DNA from 3 places in the Streptomyces malaysiensis subsp. malaysiensis genome. Region 1 is predicted to be linked to each of the others. Evidence: riboswitches for the same ligand, from Rfam matches in the RefSeq annotation. Region 1 holds a riboswitch; each other region holds the start of a gene.
What was found. A riboswitch is a leader RNA that binds a small molecule or an ion and turns the genes downstream of it on or off. The one in region 1 is predicted to bind cyclic di-AMP.
Positions count from the first base shown of each region.

Region 2: another riboswitch for cyclic di-AMP. It lies ahead of AB0E24_RS09010 (C40 family peptidase); the one in region 1 lies ahead of AB0E24_RS24030 (M23 family metallopeptidase).
Region 3: another riboswitch for cyclic di-AMP. It lies ahead of AB0E24_RS14215 (M23 family metallopeptidase); the one in region 1 lies ahead of AB0E24_RS24030 (M23 family metallopeptidase).

Region 1 is NZ_JBEZNG010000012.1:100,130-105,642, reverse strand. Features, by position in the region: gene AB0E24_RS24040 (HPr family phosphocarrier protein) at 122-403, shown strand; gene AB0E24_RS24035 (GntR family transcriptional regulator) at 629-1,396, opposite strand; gene AB0E24_RS24030 (M23 family metallopeptidase) at 1,728-2,522, opposite strand; cyclic di-AMP (ydaO/yuaA leader) riboswitch at 2,537-2,701, opposite strand; gene AB0E24_RS24025 (M16 family metallopeptidase) at 2,986-4,383, opposite strand; gene AB0E24_RS24020 (M16 family metallopeptidase) at 4,380-5,513, opposite strand, start outside.
Region 2 is NZ_JBEZNG010000003.1:436,341-441,853, forward strand. Features, by position in the region: gene AB0E24_RS09000 (hypothetical protein) at 1-150, shown strand, start outside; gene AB0E24_RS09005 (L,D-transpeptidase) at 262-1,032, shown strand; gene AB0E24_RS09010 (C40 family peptidase) at 1,134-2,309, opposite strand; cyclic di-AMP (ydaO/yuaA leader) riboswitch at 2,318-2,504, opposite strand; gene pcrA (DNA helicase PcrA) at 2,661-5,132, shown strand; gene AB0E24_RS09020 (M23 family metallopeptidase) at 5,234-5,513, opposite strand, start outside.
Region 3 is NZ_JBEZNG010000005.1:506,439-511,951, forward strand. Features, by position in the region: gene AB0E24_RS14205 (DUF6227 family protein) at 43-813, shown strand; gene AB0E24_RS14210 (PP2C family protein-serine/threonine phosphatase) at 1,173-2,651, shown strand; cyclic di-AMP (ydaO/yuaA leader) riboswitch at 2,933-3,070, shown strand; gene AB0E24_RS14215 (M23 family metallopeptidase) at 3,082-4,287, shown strand; gene AB0E24_RS14220 (aldo/keto reductase) at 4,439-5,401, shown strand.

The DNA of each region.
Region 1 (5,513 bases):
GAAGGTCCGTATCGGGCCGGTCCGGGCATGCTCGGACTCACTCGGACATCGTCCGGGTGGATCCGGACACCGTATGATTTTGGTCTAGACAACAGCATCGTCACACCTGAAGGGCAACACCATGGCTGAGCGCCGCGTCACCATCGGCTGGGCCGAGGGCCTGCACGCCCGCCCTGCGTCGATCTTCGTCCGGGCGGCCACCGCCGCCGGCGTCCCCATCACGATCGCCAAGGGCGACGGCACCCCGGTCAACGCCGCCTCCATGCTGGCCGTGCTCGGCCTGGGGGCCCAGGGCGGCGAGGAGGTCGTCCTCGCTTCCGTCGCGGACGACGCCGAGGTCGCGCTCGACCGGCTGGCGAAGCTGGTGGCCGAGGGCCTCGAGGAGCTTCCCGAGACCGTCTGATTCCCGTCCGATTCCCGGGGGATTCTCTTGTGATTCCCGGGTGAATCCGCGAGTCAGGGAATCGGCACAGCGGGGCCGCGGTGGCCGTAATGGCCACCGCGGCCCCGCGGTGGCCGTAATGGCCACCGCGGCCCCGCTGTTTTTCGGTTTCCGCTCTCGGAGACGGAGAACCGAGCGCCGTGAAACCGCGCCGAGAATTCCCACGACTTGTATACGGGATCTCTGTTAATTCCGGCCGCTCGCCGTGTTTTCGGAATGTTTCGAAACCCTCACCGGGGATGGGCGGCGCAGCCGGTATTCCGATAGCGCGCGCTCGGTGTGCGCGGCGGCCAGGGCCCGCGCCCGGTCGGCGTCGCCGCGCGCCACCGCGTCCACCAGCGCGCCGTGCTCCGCCCAGGACTCCACGGCCCGCGCGGCGGGGTCGGGGCGCGGGGCGGACCCGGGCGGCGCGGGGTGCGGCGCGGAAGCCGCCGCGTACACCCATGCGGTCTTGCGGCGCAGCTGGACCAGCATCGCGGCCAGGCTCGGGCTGCCGGACGCCTGGGCGAGCGTCTCGTGGAACCAGTCGCCCAGCGGCCGCAGTTCGCCGAGCCGGCCGCACTGGGCCCGCTCCCGGCCGAGCCGGACCAGCCCGCGCAACACCTTCAGATGGGCCTCGGTGCGGCGCTGTGCGGCCCGTGCGGCGCCCAGCGGCTCCAGCAGCGCGCGGATGTCCAGCAGGTCGGCCGCCTCACGCTCGGAGGGCTGGGCGACACAGGCCCCCGCGTGCCGCCGGGTGGTCACGAAGCCCTCGGACTCCAGGGTGCGCAGGGCCTCGCGGACCGGGACCCGCGAGACGCCGTAGCGCCGGGCGAGGAGTTCCTCGGTGAGCCGGCCGCCGGGCGGATATGTGCCGGAGACGATGTCGTCGCGAATCGCGGCGCACACCGCATGTGCCGAAATCCGGCGGCCGCCCTGGACCTCGGTCGTATCCCCGCTCACTTCCGGTCCCACATTGTCGAACCTCCGCCTTAACACCCGCGAAACGCGCCCATTGAACGCGCGTTGAACGACTCTATTCCAATCGGACGCAATTTCCGATGGCGGGGCCCATTTCATGGATATTTTTTGGTCAGTGGGCGGCCGCACGCCGAAGGCCCCGTCCGGTGGACGGGGCCTTCTCGGAGTCTCGCGGCACCGCGGCGGCGTCCGCGCGGTCTTCACGGCCTTCGCGGTCTCGCGGCCTTCACGGTCTCGCGGCCTTCACGGTCTTGCGGCCTTCACGGTCTTGCGGATCGGACGTCGACCAGGGCCGGATGCCGACCGGGGTTCTACGTCGACCGGGTCAGACGTTGACGCCGTGCGAACGCAGATACGACAGCGGGTCGATGTCCGAGCCGTAGTCCTCGCCGGAGCGGGCCTCGAAGTGCAGATGCGGACCGGTGACGTTGCCGGTGGCGCCCGACAGGCCGATCTGCTGGCCGGGGGTGACCTGCTGGCCGACCGAGACGCTGATCGACGACAGGTGGCCGTACTGGGTGTAGGTGCCGTCGTTCATCTTGATGACGACATTGTTGCCGTAGGAGCCGCCCCAGCCCGCCTCGACGACCTCGCCGATGCCCACGGAGTGCACCGAGGTGCCGGTGGAGGCGTGGAAGTCGATACCGGTGTGGCTGCCGGAGGACCACAGACCGCTGGACGCGTGGTAGCCGGTGGAGACGTAGGAGCCGGTGATCGGCGACACGAAGGTGTTGAGGCGCCGGCGCTCGGCCTCGCGCGCCGCGCGCTCCTTGGCCTCACGCTCGGCCTTGGCCTTCTTCGCCGCGGCCTCCGCCTTCCTGGCGGCCTCCTGGCGGGCGATCGCCTCCGCCTTGGCCTTGGCGGCGGCCTGCTCGGCGGCGGTCTCCTGGGACTGCGCCTGGGCCTCGATATGGTCCGCGATCCCGTCGCCGATGGCGATCGCCTGGGTCAGACCGGCCTGCTGGGGAGCGGTGCCCCCGTCGGCCGCGAAAGCCTGCCCGGTTATCCCGGCGACGACGCCCGAGGCGACCGTGGTGATACCCACGACGTTCGCGCCGGTGCGGATGTTGACCTTGGTGGTGCGGCGGTGCTTCCCGGTGGCAGCGCGGGTGGACGCCATATTGTGGCGCACTCCTTTCCTTCCTTCTCGCCTACCGGGTTAGCTGACGGGTTCGGAGCAGGAAGGTCTCCTACGGACTCCTCCCCCGGCCGGGGAAGGCGCCCGATTCACCCCTGGGGACGTGTTGGGTCCCCGGCTCCCCTGGCTTGCGCCGTACGGGGACTCGGCGATGGCTGTCCGTGCCGCGGGTGCGGCGAGTCGCTGGCGAACAGCCGGACCGACGCTAGACGGGCCCGCTTTCGATCACCAAACGGTTCCCGATTTTTGTTGCTCTCCCCACAAACCAAACAAGCAGCCACCCCCATAAACCGGACATGAAGGAAGGACCCCGGCACCTCTCGGTGCCGGGGTCCTTCCCCTGTTCGCTCGTTGCCGGACCGCCCTGCCGGACCGCCCCGCCGGACCGTCGGCGAGCCCGCCGGATGGGCGGCTCATCGACCGGATCCGGCCAACTCCGGGCGGTTCAGCCGGAGATGACGCGCACCTCGCCGATGCCCAGCGCCCGGACCGGCTCCGCGATCGCCGAGGCGTCCCCGACCAGCACCGTGACCAGCCGGTCCGCCGGGAAGGCGCTCACCACCGCGGCGGTCGCCTCCACCGTGCCGGTCTCCGCGAGCCGGGCGTACAACTGCGCCTGGAAATCGTCCGGAAGATGCTGCTCGACCTGGTCGGCGAGGGTGCCCGCGACGGCCGCCGCCGTCTCGTACTTCAGCGGGGCGACGCCCACCAGGTTCTGCACCGCGACATCGCGCTCCTCGTCGGTGAGCCCCTCCTCCTTCAGCGTGCGCAGCACCTTCCAGAGGTCCTCCAGCGCGGGTCCGGTGACCTCGGTGGCCACCGAGCCGCTGATCGCCAGCATCGCGGCGCCCCCGGATCCGCCCGCGGGCGCGGAGCGCAGCACCTGGCCGAAGGCGCGCACCCCGTAGGTGTAGCCCTTCTCCTCGCGCAGCACCCGGTCGAGGCGGGAGGTGAGGGTGCCGCCCAGGCAGTACGTGCCGAGCACCTGCGCGGGCCAGACCCGGTCGTGGCGGTCGGCGCCGATGCGCCCGATGAGCAGCTGGGTCTGCACCGCGCCCGGCCGGTCGACGATCACCACACGGCCGGTGTCGTCCGCGACGATCGGCGGAGCCGTGCGCGGCGCGGCCGTCCCGCCCGTCCAGGCGCCGAGGGTGTCGGCGAGCGCTTGGTCGACGTCGACACCGGCGAGGTCGCCCACGATGACGGCGGTGGCGGTGGAGGGCCGGACATGCGCCTCGTAGAAGGCCCGCACGGCCGCGGCGTCGATGCCCTCGATGGTCTCCTGGGTGCCCTGGCGCGGCCGGGACATCCGCGACTCGGCCGGGAAGAGGTCCGCGGCGAAGGCCATCGAGGCGCGGCGGGCCGGATTGGCCAGCTCATGGGGGATCTCGTCCAGCCGGTTGCGCACCAGCCGCTCGACCTCGCCGTCCGGGAAGGCGGGGGCGCGCAGGGCGTCGGCCAGCAGACCGAGCGCCTTGGGCAGCCGGGAGACCGGAACCTCCAAGGAAACGCGGACACCGGGGTGGTCGGCGTGCGCGTCCAGCGTGGCGCCGCAGCGCTCGAGCTCTGCGGCGAACTCCTCGGCGTCGTGCTTGTCGGTGCCCTCCGACAGGGCGCGCGCCATGATCGTGGCGACGCCTTCGAGCCCGGCCGGCTCGGCGTCCAGCGGCGCCTCCAGGTTGATCTCGACGGCGACGACCTGCTGGCCGGGGCGGTGGCAGCGCAGCACGGTGAGGCCGTTGGGCAGCTCACCGCGCTCGGGGGCCGGGAACGCCCACGGCCTGGGGGCGCCGCCCTTGGGCTGCGGGTGGAACGTCATGGTCGCGGTGACGGCGTCGCTCACTGGGCCGCCTCCCCTTCTGCGTCGGTCTCGGCGGCTTCGTCGGCGGTGCCGGCTGCGTCCTCGGCGCCCTGGACGGGCTCGTAGACCAGCACGGCGCGGTTGTCGGGACGCAGCCGCGCCGCGGCCACGGCCCGCACCTCCTCGGGGGTGATGTCCAGCACCCGCTCCACGGCGGTCAGCGCCAGCTGCGGATCGCCGAAGAGCACGGCGTACCGGCAGAGCTCGTCGGCCCGGCCGCCGACCGTGGCCAGCCGGTCCAGCCACTCCCGCTCGATCTGCGCCTGAGCGCGCTCCATCTCCTGCGGGGTGGGCCCCTCCTCGGCGAAGCGGGCCAGCTCCTCGTCGACGGCGGCCTCGATGGCGGGCACCTCGACACCGCCGGAGGTCTTCACGTCCAGCCAGCCCAGCGAGGGGGCGCCCGAAAGCCGCAGCAGGCCGAATCCGGCGGCCACCGCGGTGCGATCGCGGCGCACCAGGCGGTTGTGGAGCCGGGAGGACTCCCCGCCGCCGAGGACGGTCAGCGCCAGGTCGGCGGCGTCGGACTCACGGGTGCCGTCGTGCGGCAGCCGGTACGCAGCCATCAGGGCGCGGGCCGGGACCTCCTCCTCCACGACCTCGCGCAGCTGGCCGCCGATCACCTCCGGGAGCGTGCCGTCGCGGGGCGGCCGCTTGCCGTCGTGGGAGGCGATGGAGCCGAAGTACTTCTCGACCCAGGCGAGCGTCTGCTCGGGGTCGATGTCGCCGACGATCGACAGGACGGCGTTGTTGGGGGCGTAGTAGGTGCGGAAGAACTCCCGCGCGTCCTCCAGGGAGGCCGCGTCCAGGTCGGCCATGGAGCCGATCGGGGTGTGGTGGTACGGGTGGCCCTCGGGGTAGGCCATGGCGACGAGCTTCTCGAAGGCGGTGCCGTACGGGACGTTGTCGTACCGCTGGCGGCGCTCGTTCTTGACGACGTCGCGCTGGTTCTCCAGGCTCTCCTCGTCCAGCGCGGTCAGCAGGGACCCCATGCGGTCGGCCTCCAGCCACAGGGCGAGCTCGACCTGGTGGGCGGGCATGGTCTCGAAGTAATTGGTGCGCTCGAAGCTGGTCGTGCCGTTGAGCGAGCCGCCGGCCCCCTGCACCAGCTCGAA
Region 2 (5,513 bases), on a different contig from region 1:
GTCAAGATCGGTGTGAAGCTGGCGCTGTTGGTCGTGATCCTCGGCCTGGTGTATGTGAAGCGCGATGAGGAGAAGGTGGAGTCGGCCGCCTTCGGCGCGGTGGGTGCCTTGACAACGGCAAACATCTTCATTGCCGTGCTGTGGACCTGACGAACTGATGTTCTGAGGGTGATCCCACGACAATTGCGACACGATCCCGATGCAACCATTTGCACTCGCGAGCTGTCTTAGTAAAGAGCTGGGCAGTCGAGAGGAGTGGCCATGGGGGTAGTGGGGGCAGTCGGAAGTCGTCGTGGGCGGCGCGCGGGTGTGGCTCTGGGGCTGGTGGGGATGGCGGTGCCGCTCGCGGTCGCCGTCGGCGGTCCGGCGCAGGCCCAGACGCGGCCACTGGGCCGGTCGACGGGGTCGGTGACACCGGTGACCATGGCCGCGTCGTCGTGCACGACCACCGCGGGGCCGTATCAGAAGCAGGCCGAGCGGTTCCTCGGCCGCCCCGTGGACGGGCGGCAGTCGCGGGCGGACTGTCTCGCGATCCAGAAGTTCCAGATCGACCACGGCATCAGCCCGACGATCGGCTACGCGGGCCCGATCACCTCGGGCGTCATGAATCTCATCAACGCCCAGAAGGCCGCGGGGCACAACCCGAACGCGGCGAAGAAGTGCCCCACCAACAAGGGCCGTATCGCCTGCGTCGACCTCACCCGGCAGCTGAGCTGGGTCCAGGACGGCTCCCGGCTGGTCTACGGACCGGTGCCGGTGCGGTCCGGGCGGGACGGCTTCGAGACCCGCACCGGGCTGAAGAGGGTCTACTGGCGGAACATCGACCACTGGTCGACGCTCTACAACGTCGCCATGCCGTACAGCCAGTTCTTCGACGGTGGCCAGGCGTTCCACTCGATCGCGGGCAGCGTATGGTCCCCGCCGGGCTCCCACGGCTGCGTCAACATGCGCAAGGGTGACGCCAAGAAGTACTGGAGCCTGCTGCGGAACGGCGACGACGTGTACGTCTACGGGCGCAAGCCCGGCACCTGAGGCACGAGCGCCGCGTCTGAAGCGCGAGCCCGCGTCCGAGGCGATGACGGTGCCGCTGCCCGGGGTCCGGCCCCGGGCAGCGGCATACCGGCGCCAGGGGGCTACGAGGGCCGCACGCTCCCGTAGATCGGCATCTCCGTGATCGGCGCCTTCTTCACCACATCGCCGGGCTTCGGCGCGTGGATCATCATCCCGTCGCCGATGTAGAGGCCCACATGGCTGATGTCGTCGTAGAAGAAGACGAGATCGCCCGGCTGGAGTTGGGACGTCGAGACCCGCGTACCGACCTTCACCTGGTCCCAGGTGGTGCGCGGCAGCGAGATCCCGGCGGACTTCCAGGCCGCCTGTGTCAGCCCCGAGCAGTCGAAGGAGCTGGGGCCGGTGGCGCCCCAGACATACGGCTTGCCGATCTGCGCCTTCGCGAAGGCGATGGCCTGGGCCGCCTTGGAGGTGTCGGCCGGGGCCGAGGGCGTCGTCGAACCGGAGCCGCTGCCCGTGTTCTGCTGTTCCTGTTGCTGCTGCTCCTGCTGCTTCTTGCGCGCGGCGGCCTCCTGCCGCTGCTTCTCGGCGAGTGCGGCGGCCTTACGGCGGTCCTCCTCCGCCTTCTTCTTCTCGATCGCCGCCAGCCGCGCCTTCTCCTTGGCGGTCAGATTCGCCAGCAGCCGCCGGGCCTCGGTCAGCTTGTCCTGGACGGTCTTCTTCTGGATCTTCAGCTGCTTCTGCGCCGAGGTCAGCGAGGCGAGGCTTTCGCTGGCCTTGCCGCGCTCCTTGGCGGCCTCCGCCCGCTGCTTCTGGAAGTCGTCGACGGCCTGCTTCTGCCGGCCGGTCATCCGGTCCATCAGATGCGACTGGTCGAAGACGTCCTGCGGGTTGTTGGAGAACAGCAGGGTCGCGGCGGAGCGGGCCATCCCGCCGTCGCGGTACTGGGCGGCGGCGTACTGGCCGAGCATGCGCCGCGCCTCGTTGAGCTTCTCGGTGCGCTGGGCGACGGAGTCCAGCAACTTGTCGACCTTGCCCCGCTGCTGGTCGGTGCGCTCCTTGGCGGCGTTGTAGTGCTGGGTGGCGGTCTCCGCCTGGTGGTAGAGGGTGTCGACCTTCTCCTTGACCTTCTCGAGCGACTGCGTAGCCGGCTTGGGGTCGGCGGGTGCGGCGTTGGCCGTCTGGGAGAGGAGGGTGACGGACGCGAGGGCGGCCGTGGTGAACCCGACGGCCGTACGGCGGCCGTGGCCGGTGAGCGGGGCGGGTATTCGGCTCCGCGGCTTGCGGTGCGACGCCAAGGGAGGCGACTCCTTCCGTGGACCGCCTACCGGGTTAGCTGTCGGGTTCGGGCGGTTCGGAAGGCTGCCCTACGGCCGTCTCCGGGCGGCACTGTCCGTGCCGCACCGTTTCCGGCCGATTCACCCCGGTCTTGCGTTGTTGGGTCCCCGGCTCCGGGCGCCTCACGGCGATACCGGACTCGGCGGAGGCCACCCGTGCCGGCGCGGTTCGCCGACGGATCTCGGGCCGCCTGAGGCAGGACGGTAGCCAACGCGTGGGGCTTCTGTGAAGGCTGGTGGGCGTTTTGCCCGAAACCGTTTCGTGATGTTCGTAGGTCGGCTGTCAGTGGGGCGGCCTAGACTCGGTGAGCGATGAGCAGCCTCTTTGACGACAGCTTCCTGGCGGACCTCGGGCCTCCCTCGGACGAGGAGCAGCCCCCGCCGCCCGAGGATTCGGCGCACCCTGGCCACGGCGGTGCCGAGGATGTGCCGCATCACCTCTTCAGCGGCGGATTCGACGCGCCCGTGCCCCGGGAGTCCCATTACCGGGACGGCGCGGCGCGGTCCGTGGTGGACCCGTCCGCCCTGCTCCAGGGGTTGAACGAGCAGCAGAGGGCCGCCGTGGAGCACACCGGCTCGCCGCTGCTGATCGTCGCGGGCGCCGGTTCGGGCAAGACCCGGGTGCTCACCCACCGCATCGCGTATCTGCTCGGAGCCCGCGGCACACACCCCGGCCAGATCCTCGCCATCACCTTCACCAACAAGGCGGCGGGCGAGATGAAGGAGCGGGTCGAGGAGCTCGTCGGCCCGCGGGCCAACGCCATGTGGGTGTCCACCTTCCACAGCGCCTGCGTCCGCATCCTGCGCCGGGAGTCGAAGAAGCTGGGCTTCACCTCGTCGTTCTCGATCTACGACGCCGCCGACTCCAAGCGGCTGATGTCGCTGGTCTGCCGGGATCTGGACCTCGACCCCAAGCGGTTCCCGCCGAAGTCCTTCAGCGCCAAGATCTCCAACCTCAAGAACGAGCTGATCGACGAGGAGACCTTCGCCGGACAGGCATCGGACGGCTTTGAGAAGACCTTGGCCGAGGCGTATGTGATGTACCAGGCGCGGCTGCGCGAGGCCAATGCGCTGGACTTCGACGACATCATCATGACCACGGTCAATCTGCTCCAGGCGTTCCCGGACGTCGCGGAGCACTACCGCCGCCGCTTCCGGCACGTCCTGGTGGACGAGTACCAGGACACCAACCACGCGCAGTACACACTCGTGCGCGAGTTGGTGGGCACCGGCACCGACGAGACCCCGGCCGCCGAGCTGTGCGTGGTGGGCGACGCCGACCAGTCGATCTACGCCTTCCGGGGCGCCACGATCCGTAACATCCTCCAGTTCGAGGAGGACTACCCCAGCGCGCGGACGATCCTCCTCGAGCAGAACTACCGCTCCACCCAGACCATCCTGAGCGCGGCCAACGCGGTCATCGAGCGCAATGAGAACCGCCGCCCGAAGAACCTGTGGACGGACGCCGGCGCCGGGACCGAGATCACCGGCTATGTGGCCGACACCGAGCACGACGAGGCCCAGTTCGTCGCCGACGAGATCGACCGGCTGACCGACGCGGACGACGCCAGGGCCGGGGATGTGGCGGTCTTCTACCGGACCAACGCCCAGTCCCGTGTCTTCGAGGAGGTCTTCATCCGGGTCGGGCTGCCGTACAAGGTCGTCGGCGGGGTGCGCTTCTACGAGCGCAAGGAGGTCCGCGACGTCCTCGCGTATCTGCGGGTGCTGGCCAACCCCGAGGACGCCGTCCCGCTGCGCCGGATCCTGAACGTGCCCAAGCGCGGTATCGGGGAGCGCGCGGAGGCCATGATCGACGCGCTGGCCCTGCGCGAGAAGATCACCTTCCCGCAGGCGCTGCGCCGGGTCGACGAGGCGTACGGCATGGCGGCCCGCTCGGCCAACGCCGTCAAGCGGTTCAACACGCTCATGGAGGAGCTGCACACCATCGTGGAGTCCGGGGCGGGCCCGGCGACCGTCCTGGAGGCCGTGCTGGAGCGCACCGGCTATCTGGCCGAGCTCCAGACGTCCACCGATCCGCAGGACGAGACCCGGATCGAGAACCTCCAGGAGCTCGCGGCCGTGGCCCTGGAGTTCGAGCAGGACCGGGGCGAGAACCCCGGCACCCTCGCGGACTTCCTGGAGCAGGTCGCGCTCGTCGCCGACTCGGACCAGATCCCGGACGAGGACACCGAGGGCTCCGGCGTGATCACGCTGATGACGCTGCACACGGCGAAGGGCCTGGAGTTCCCGGTCGTCTTCCTCACCGGTATGGAGGACGGCGTCTTCCCGCATATGCGGGCGCTCGGCCAGACCAAGGAGCTGGAGGAGGAGCGCCGGCTGGCCTATGTGGGGATCACCCGGGCCCGCGAGCGGCTCTATCTGACCCGCTCGACGATGCGCAGCGCATGGGGCCAGCCCGCGTACAACCCGCCGTCCCGCTTCCTGGAGGAGATCCCGGACCAGTATGTGCGGTGGCGGCGCACCGGGCCCGCCACCCCGTCGGCGTCCATGAGCGGCGTCGCCTCGACCCCGCCGTCAGGGCTGTCGTCCGGTCTGTCGTCGTCGCGTTCGCGCACCGGGGGCAGCGGGTTCGCCACCCGGCGGGCCAGTGAGCGCCCGGTGGTCGCGCTGGCCATCGGCGACCGGGTCACCCATGACTCGTTCGGGCTCGGCACGGTGGTGGCGGTGAAGGGCAGCGGGGACAACGCGGAGGCGACGATCGACTTCGGTGACGAGAAGCCCAAGCGGCTGCTGCTGCGGTACGCACCGGTGGAGAAGCTGTAGCGGGCGAGGCCGAGGCGTAGGCCCGCGGCCGTGGTGCGCCGGTGGCGCGCCACGGTGGCGCTGCGGGGATCAGCGCCCGGGGCTGAGGTGGCCCTGCCGGATCAGGTGGGGTCGAGGCCCTGGCCGCGCAGCCAGGGCAGCGGGTCGATGGCCGCGCCGCCGCCGGGGTGGACCTCGAAGTGCAGATGGGGGCCGGTGGAGTTACCGGAGTTCCCGGAGTACGCGATGGTGTCCCCGGCCTTCACGGTCCCGGAGCGGATCTTGGCGCTGCTGAGGTGGCAGTACCAGGTCTCCGTGCCGTCCGGGCTGGTCAGGACGACCATATTGCCGTAGGCGTCGTTCCACTGCGTCGTTACGGTGCCATCGGTGGCGGCCATCACG
Region 3 (5,513 bases), on a different contig from region 1:
GGGGGGCGCGGCGAATCAAAGCCGGGAGGCGGGAGGAGAGACATGGGGCACTCACGAGGGGACGCGACGCCGTCCGAGCTGATGGACGGGCTGCTGGCCCGTGCTCAGAACGGCTTCGATATCAGCGAGTCGGTGCTGGCCCAGGCGCGGAGCGCCCTGATGCACCAGTCCGAGTTGCGGTCCTGCCGACAGTGCAACGAGCGGTGCGGCCAGCTGGGGTACAGCACCTATCGGCATGTCTTCCTGCTCCCCGACGGCAGCAGCCTGCTGCTGTGGGAACTGGAACACAACACGGGCGAGGGCAATCGCCCGCTGTACGAGCTCTACGCGGACGAGGACGCCCTGATGCTGGCCGAGCGCCGCGTCCATGAGCGCCTCGGCGGCGCCCGCTGGGAGGAGCTCGACGGGTTACCGCTCTGGCTCCCGGACCAGCTGCTGCACACGGCCGAGCCCGTGGAGACCTCCCGTGCCTATGTGGCCGACAATTCGGCCGACCATGCCCGCCGCGTCCTGCGCCGCGCGGAGAACTCCGACCGCCCAGGCGAGGAGACCGAGCGGCTGCTGGCGACCGCGTTCGCCCATGACATCGCCCTCGCGCCCAAGCCCCGTCGCCGCTCCGGCGGTCCCGACGCCACCTGGTGCCGCTTCTACGAGCACGCCTTCCTGCTCGCCGGAGGGGACGAGATCGTGCTGTGGGAGCTGGAGCACAACCTCACCCGGGACGGACGGCTGGTGTGCGAGGTGTACCTCGACGAGGTCTCGGCGGAGCTGGCGGCGGACCGCCGCGCCCGCGCGCTCGGCGTCGACCTCTGACGCACCCTTAGCGCGTTCGCCGCGCCCGTAAGGGGGCCATCAAGGCGCGAGGCCCAGGAACGCCTCCGTTACGGCAGCACGTATCCCCATCCCATCCCCAGCATCGCCGGGACCGTTCACGCCGCCCGTCCGCAGCGCCTGTCCACAGCGCCTGTCCGCAGCACACCCGCTTGGCCGACACCGACTCGCCTGGCGGCCCGTCAGCCGGAAGCCTGGTGACGACGGTGACGGCAGCGGCGGCAGTGACGGCAGCGGCAGTAGCGATGGCAGTGGCAGCGGCGACGGCAGTGGCGGCAGCGGCAGTGGCGACAGCGACGGCGGCGGGACGCGGACCAGGGAAGCGAGAGAAGCCGGTGCGGGTGCGTGGGAGCAGGGCTCGTACGGGCGCCCGTACGGAGTCGCGTACGCAATGGCGTACGGCCTGGCCCCGACTGAGCCGCCCGCGCGCCCGCCGCCCGACCCGCCTTCGTACGCTCATCGACACCGCCACCGCGTCCGGTGCCGCTGACGACGCGTCCACCGGGCCCACCGCGGTGCGGTCTCCGATGGCCGATGAGGGCGGCAAGGGGCCGCCGGGTCGCCGGTTGGCCCGGTGGGCCCCGTCACTCCTCATCCTCTGTGGCATCGGCTTCGACCTGGCCGCGCCGCCCGGTTACACCGCCTCGCCCTTCTTCGCCGCCGCCCCCTTGGTCGCCGCGGCGCTCTTACCGTTGCGCCAGACCATCGTCACGGCCGTCGTCGGCATGTTCGCCACCTGTCTGCTGGCGGAGTTGCACGGTGCGGGGGACCCGACCCAGGCGGCCACCGAGATCGGCACGGTCGCGACCGTGACCGTGCTGGCGTTGGTGATCAACCGTGTCGTACGCCGCAGCTACCACCGGCTCGCCTCGGCGCGCGGTGTCGCGGAGGCGGCCCAGCGCGCCGTTCTGCCCGCGCCACCCGCCCGTCTCGCCGGGCTGGAGATCGCCGCGCGTTACGTACCGGCGGAGAAGTACGCGGCGATCGGCGGTGATCTGTACGCGGTCCAGGACACCCCGCACGGTGTACGGCTGACCGTCGGGGACGTACGAGGCAAGGGACTGCAAGCCGTGGAGGTCGTCGCGATCCTCCTCGGCTGCTTCCGGGAGGCGGCGGAGCAGGAGACGACCCTGGAGGCGCTCGTGGGCCGGCTGGAGCGGGCGCTACAGCGCGAGGGCGCCCGGCGGGCCGACCTGGAGGTGTTCGAGGGGTTCACGACGGCAGTGGTGGCCGAGATTCCGCGTGGCGACTCCACCCTGCGGCTGATCAACCGCGGTCATCCGCCACCGCTGCTCCTGGAGGAGGACGGCGCGGTGCGCGCCCTGGAGCCGGAGGTGTCGGCGCTGCCGGTGGGGATGGGGGAGTTGGGCGGCTGGCCGGACCGGGTGATGGAGCTGGGGTTCGAGGAGGGGGAGACGCTGCTGCTGTTCACGGACGGGGTGACGGAGGCCCGGGACCGCGGCGGCGTTTTCTACGACCCGGAGAAGCGGCTGCGCGGCCGCCGCTTCTCCGGTCCGCAGGAGCTGCTGGACGCGTTGGTGGCCGATGTCGAGCACCATACGGGCGGCGGGACACCGGACGACATGGCGCTGCTGGCGGTCCGCCGAACCCGGGCCCGCGGGAACGGACACGAGAACGGATGCGGGAACGGGTACGGGAACGGGTACGGGAACAGGCGTGAGAACGGGCGCGAGAACAGACGTGGCGACCGACGCGAGAACGGACGTGGCAACCGGCGCGACAACGAGCGCGACAACGGCAGCAGGAACGGGCACGACGGCGACCGTACGAGGGACAACGCCCCCGCCCCCCGCCCGTAGCCGACCTGGGCCATACACCGTCCGTAACCGACTGAGACCCCTCCGCATAACAATTGATGCACGATCGCCCGGCCTGCGGTTATGCACCCCCTCACACTGCCCGCCGACTCGCCCCCATCTGTCCGCTCTTGGGCGCTAAGTTCATGCCAAAGGTGCGCGGATTCCTCGGAACAGCTTGGAATCACATCGCGCTCTCTATTAACGTTCGATAACGCAGCGCGGTCGTCACAACCGTCGCAAGGACGGCACCGTGCGCCGTCGCCGAATCCCGTACGCACAGCGGCAGTACCGCACCAACAGCAGCACCAAGGGAACCGGGGAACCAACACCTTGGGGTGAATCGGGTCGAACCTGACCCGTAGGAGACCTTCCTGCTCCGAACCCGTCAGCTAACCCGGTAGGCGAGAGGGAAGGAAAGGAGTGCGCCTCCGTGGCGTCCAACAGGTCTGTCCTGGACGAAGCCCCGTATCGCACACGGGGCGGCGGTTTGGGGACCGCCACCGCCTACGGCCCCGGCTTCGACGCCGGCGGCGGGATGAGTTCCGGGGACGGCCGCTTCGCCCCCGACGATTTCTACGCGGACGAGGGCGCCGCCGAGGGCCCGGGTGCCGGATTCGACTCCGAGACCTGGGAGGAGTGGAACCCCACCGAGGAGTCCATCGCTCCCGTACGCGGCCGGCACCGCGTGGCCAAGCAGCGCGGCGGGACCATGGCGCGCAGCGGCGCCGTCCTCGGGGTCGGTGTGATCGCGGCGGTCGGCGCGGGCGGTATGGCCAGCGCCAAGGACCGTCCCGCACTGCCCATATCCATGCCGGACCTCGGACATGTCGCCGATCAGGTCAAGGCCAGCCTGCCCGCCGCCAAGGACCTGCCCGGCATCGGCTCCTGGGCGTCGGACGACAGCGGCGGCTCGCAGACCGCCGCCGCGCCCCTCTCCCAGGCCGGTCTGACCAACGAGGACGAGCAGCGCGGCACCACCGACGCGGGCGAGGCGCTCCGCGCCCGCATCCTCCAGCAGGCCGAGAACCAGCAGAACGCGGCGGACGAGGACAGCCGCACCGCCGCGGCGCAGGCCGCCGCCAAGGCCGCCGCGGACAAGGCCGCCGACCAGGCCGCGGAGGCGGCCGCGAAGCGGAAGGCCAAGGCCGAGGCCGCCGCCGCGGCGAAGCGGGCCGCCGAGCAGCGGGCGAAGGAGGCGGCCGAGAAGAAGGCCGCGGCCGAGCGCCAGGCCAGACTCGCCGCCGCGTATACCCTCCCCGTCGGCTCGTACACCCTGACCGCCAGCTTCGGCCAGGCGGGCGACATATGGTCGGCCGACCACACCGGCCAGGACTTCGCCGCCCCGACCGGCACCCCGGTCAAGGCGGTGCACGGCGGCACCATCACCCAGGCGGGCTGGGCCGGTTCGTACGGTTACCGCATCGTGCTGACCCTCGACGACGGCACCGAGCTCTGGTTCTGCCACCTGTCCTCGATGGTCGTCACCTCGGGCAAGGTGTCGACGGGCGACGTCATCGCCCGCGTCGGCGCCACCGGCAATGTGACCGGCCCGCACCTCCACCTCGAGGTCCGGCCCGGCGGCGGCTCGCCGATCGACCCGATGCCCTGGCTGCGCCAGCACGGGATGACCCCCTGATACTCCGGCGGCTCTGGCGCTCTCTCCCCCCTTGACGCCAGGGCCGCCGGTTTTTTACGGACCACCGGCGCCGCTCCCCGGGAACTCCCCGGGAACTCCCCGGGAACGGCGGGCCGGAACAACACACGTACGCCGGCGGTTGTAAAAACGTATGGCTGACAACACTGACACCGCTGACATCACAAGGAAGATCGGCGGCCTGTCCGTCTTCCCGCTCTCCCTCGGTGGGAACGTCTTCGGCTGGACCGCGAACGAAGCCGAGTCCTTCAGGGTCCTCGACGCCTACGCGGCGGCCGGCGGCAATTTCATCGACACCGCCGATGTCTACTCCGCCTGGGTACCGGGCAACCAGGGCGGCGAGTCCGAGACCATCCTCGGCAACTGGTTCGCCTCCCGCGGCAACCGCTCCGACATCGTCCTCGCCACCAGGGTGGGCGGTGGCTCCCCGGAGCCGCGCGGCCTGACCTCGTCCGCCATCAAATCGGGCGTGGAGGAATCCCTCCAGCGGCTGCGCACCGACTACATCGATCTCTACTACACCCACTACGACGATCCGTCGGTGCCGGTGGAGGAGATCATCACCACCCTGGACGAACTGGTCAGGGAGGGCAAGGTCCGCGAGATCGCCGCGTCCAACGTGGCCGCGGACCGCCTGGAGGCGCTGCTGACCTTCTCCACCCGGGAGAACCTGGCCCGCTACGTCGCCCTCCAGCCGCACTACAACCTGGTCTCGCGCGACACCTTCGAGGGCGACTTGGCCGATGTCGCCACCCGCCACGGCCTGGCGACCGCCCCGTACTACGCCCTGGCCTCCGGCTTCCTCACCGGCAAATACCGCCCGGGCACGGCGGTCGACAGCCCCCGCTCCACGGGCGCGGCCAAGCACCTGGAGACGGAGCGCGGCCAGAAGGTCCTCGCCGCACTGGACGACGTCGCCGCCAACCACGGCACAGAGCCCGCCACGGTCGCCCTGGCCTGGCTCCTCGCCCGCCCGACGGTCGTGGCCCCCATCGCCAGCGCCCGCACCGTGGACCAGCTCCCACCCCTGCTGGCCTCGGTGAACCTCAAGCTCACCCAGCCGGAACTGGACCTGCTGACGTCGGCGTCGGACTGAGCCGCGACCGGCCGGGCGGGCCGAACGACAGCCAAAAGGCCAATGGACACCGGGCGGGCACCAAGCACAAACGACTGCCCCGCCCGGTTGACGCCTACGCCGGCATCCGCCC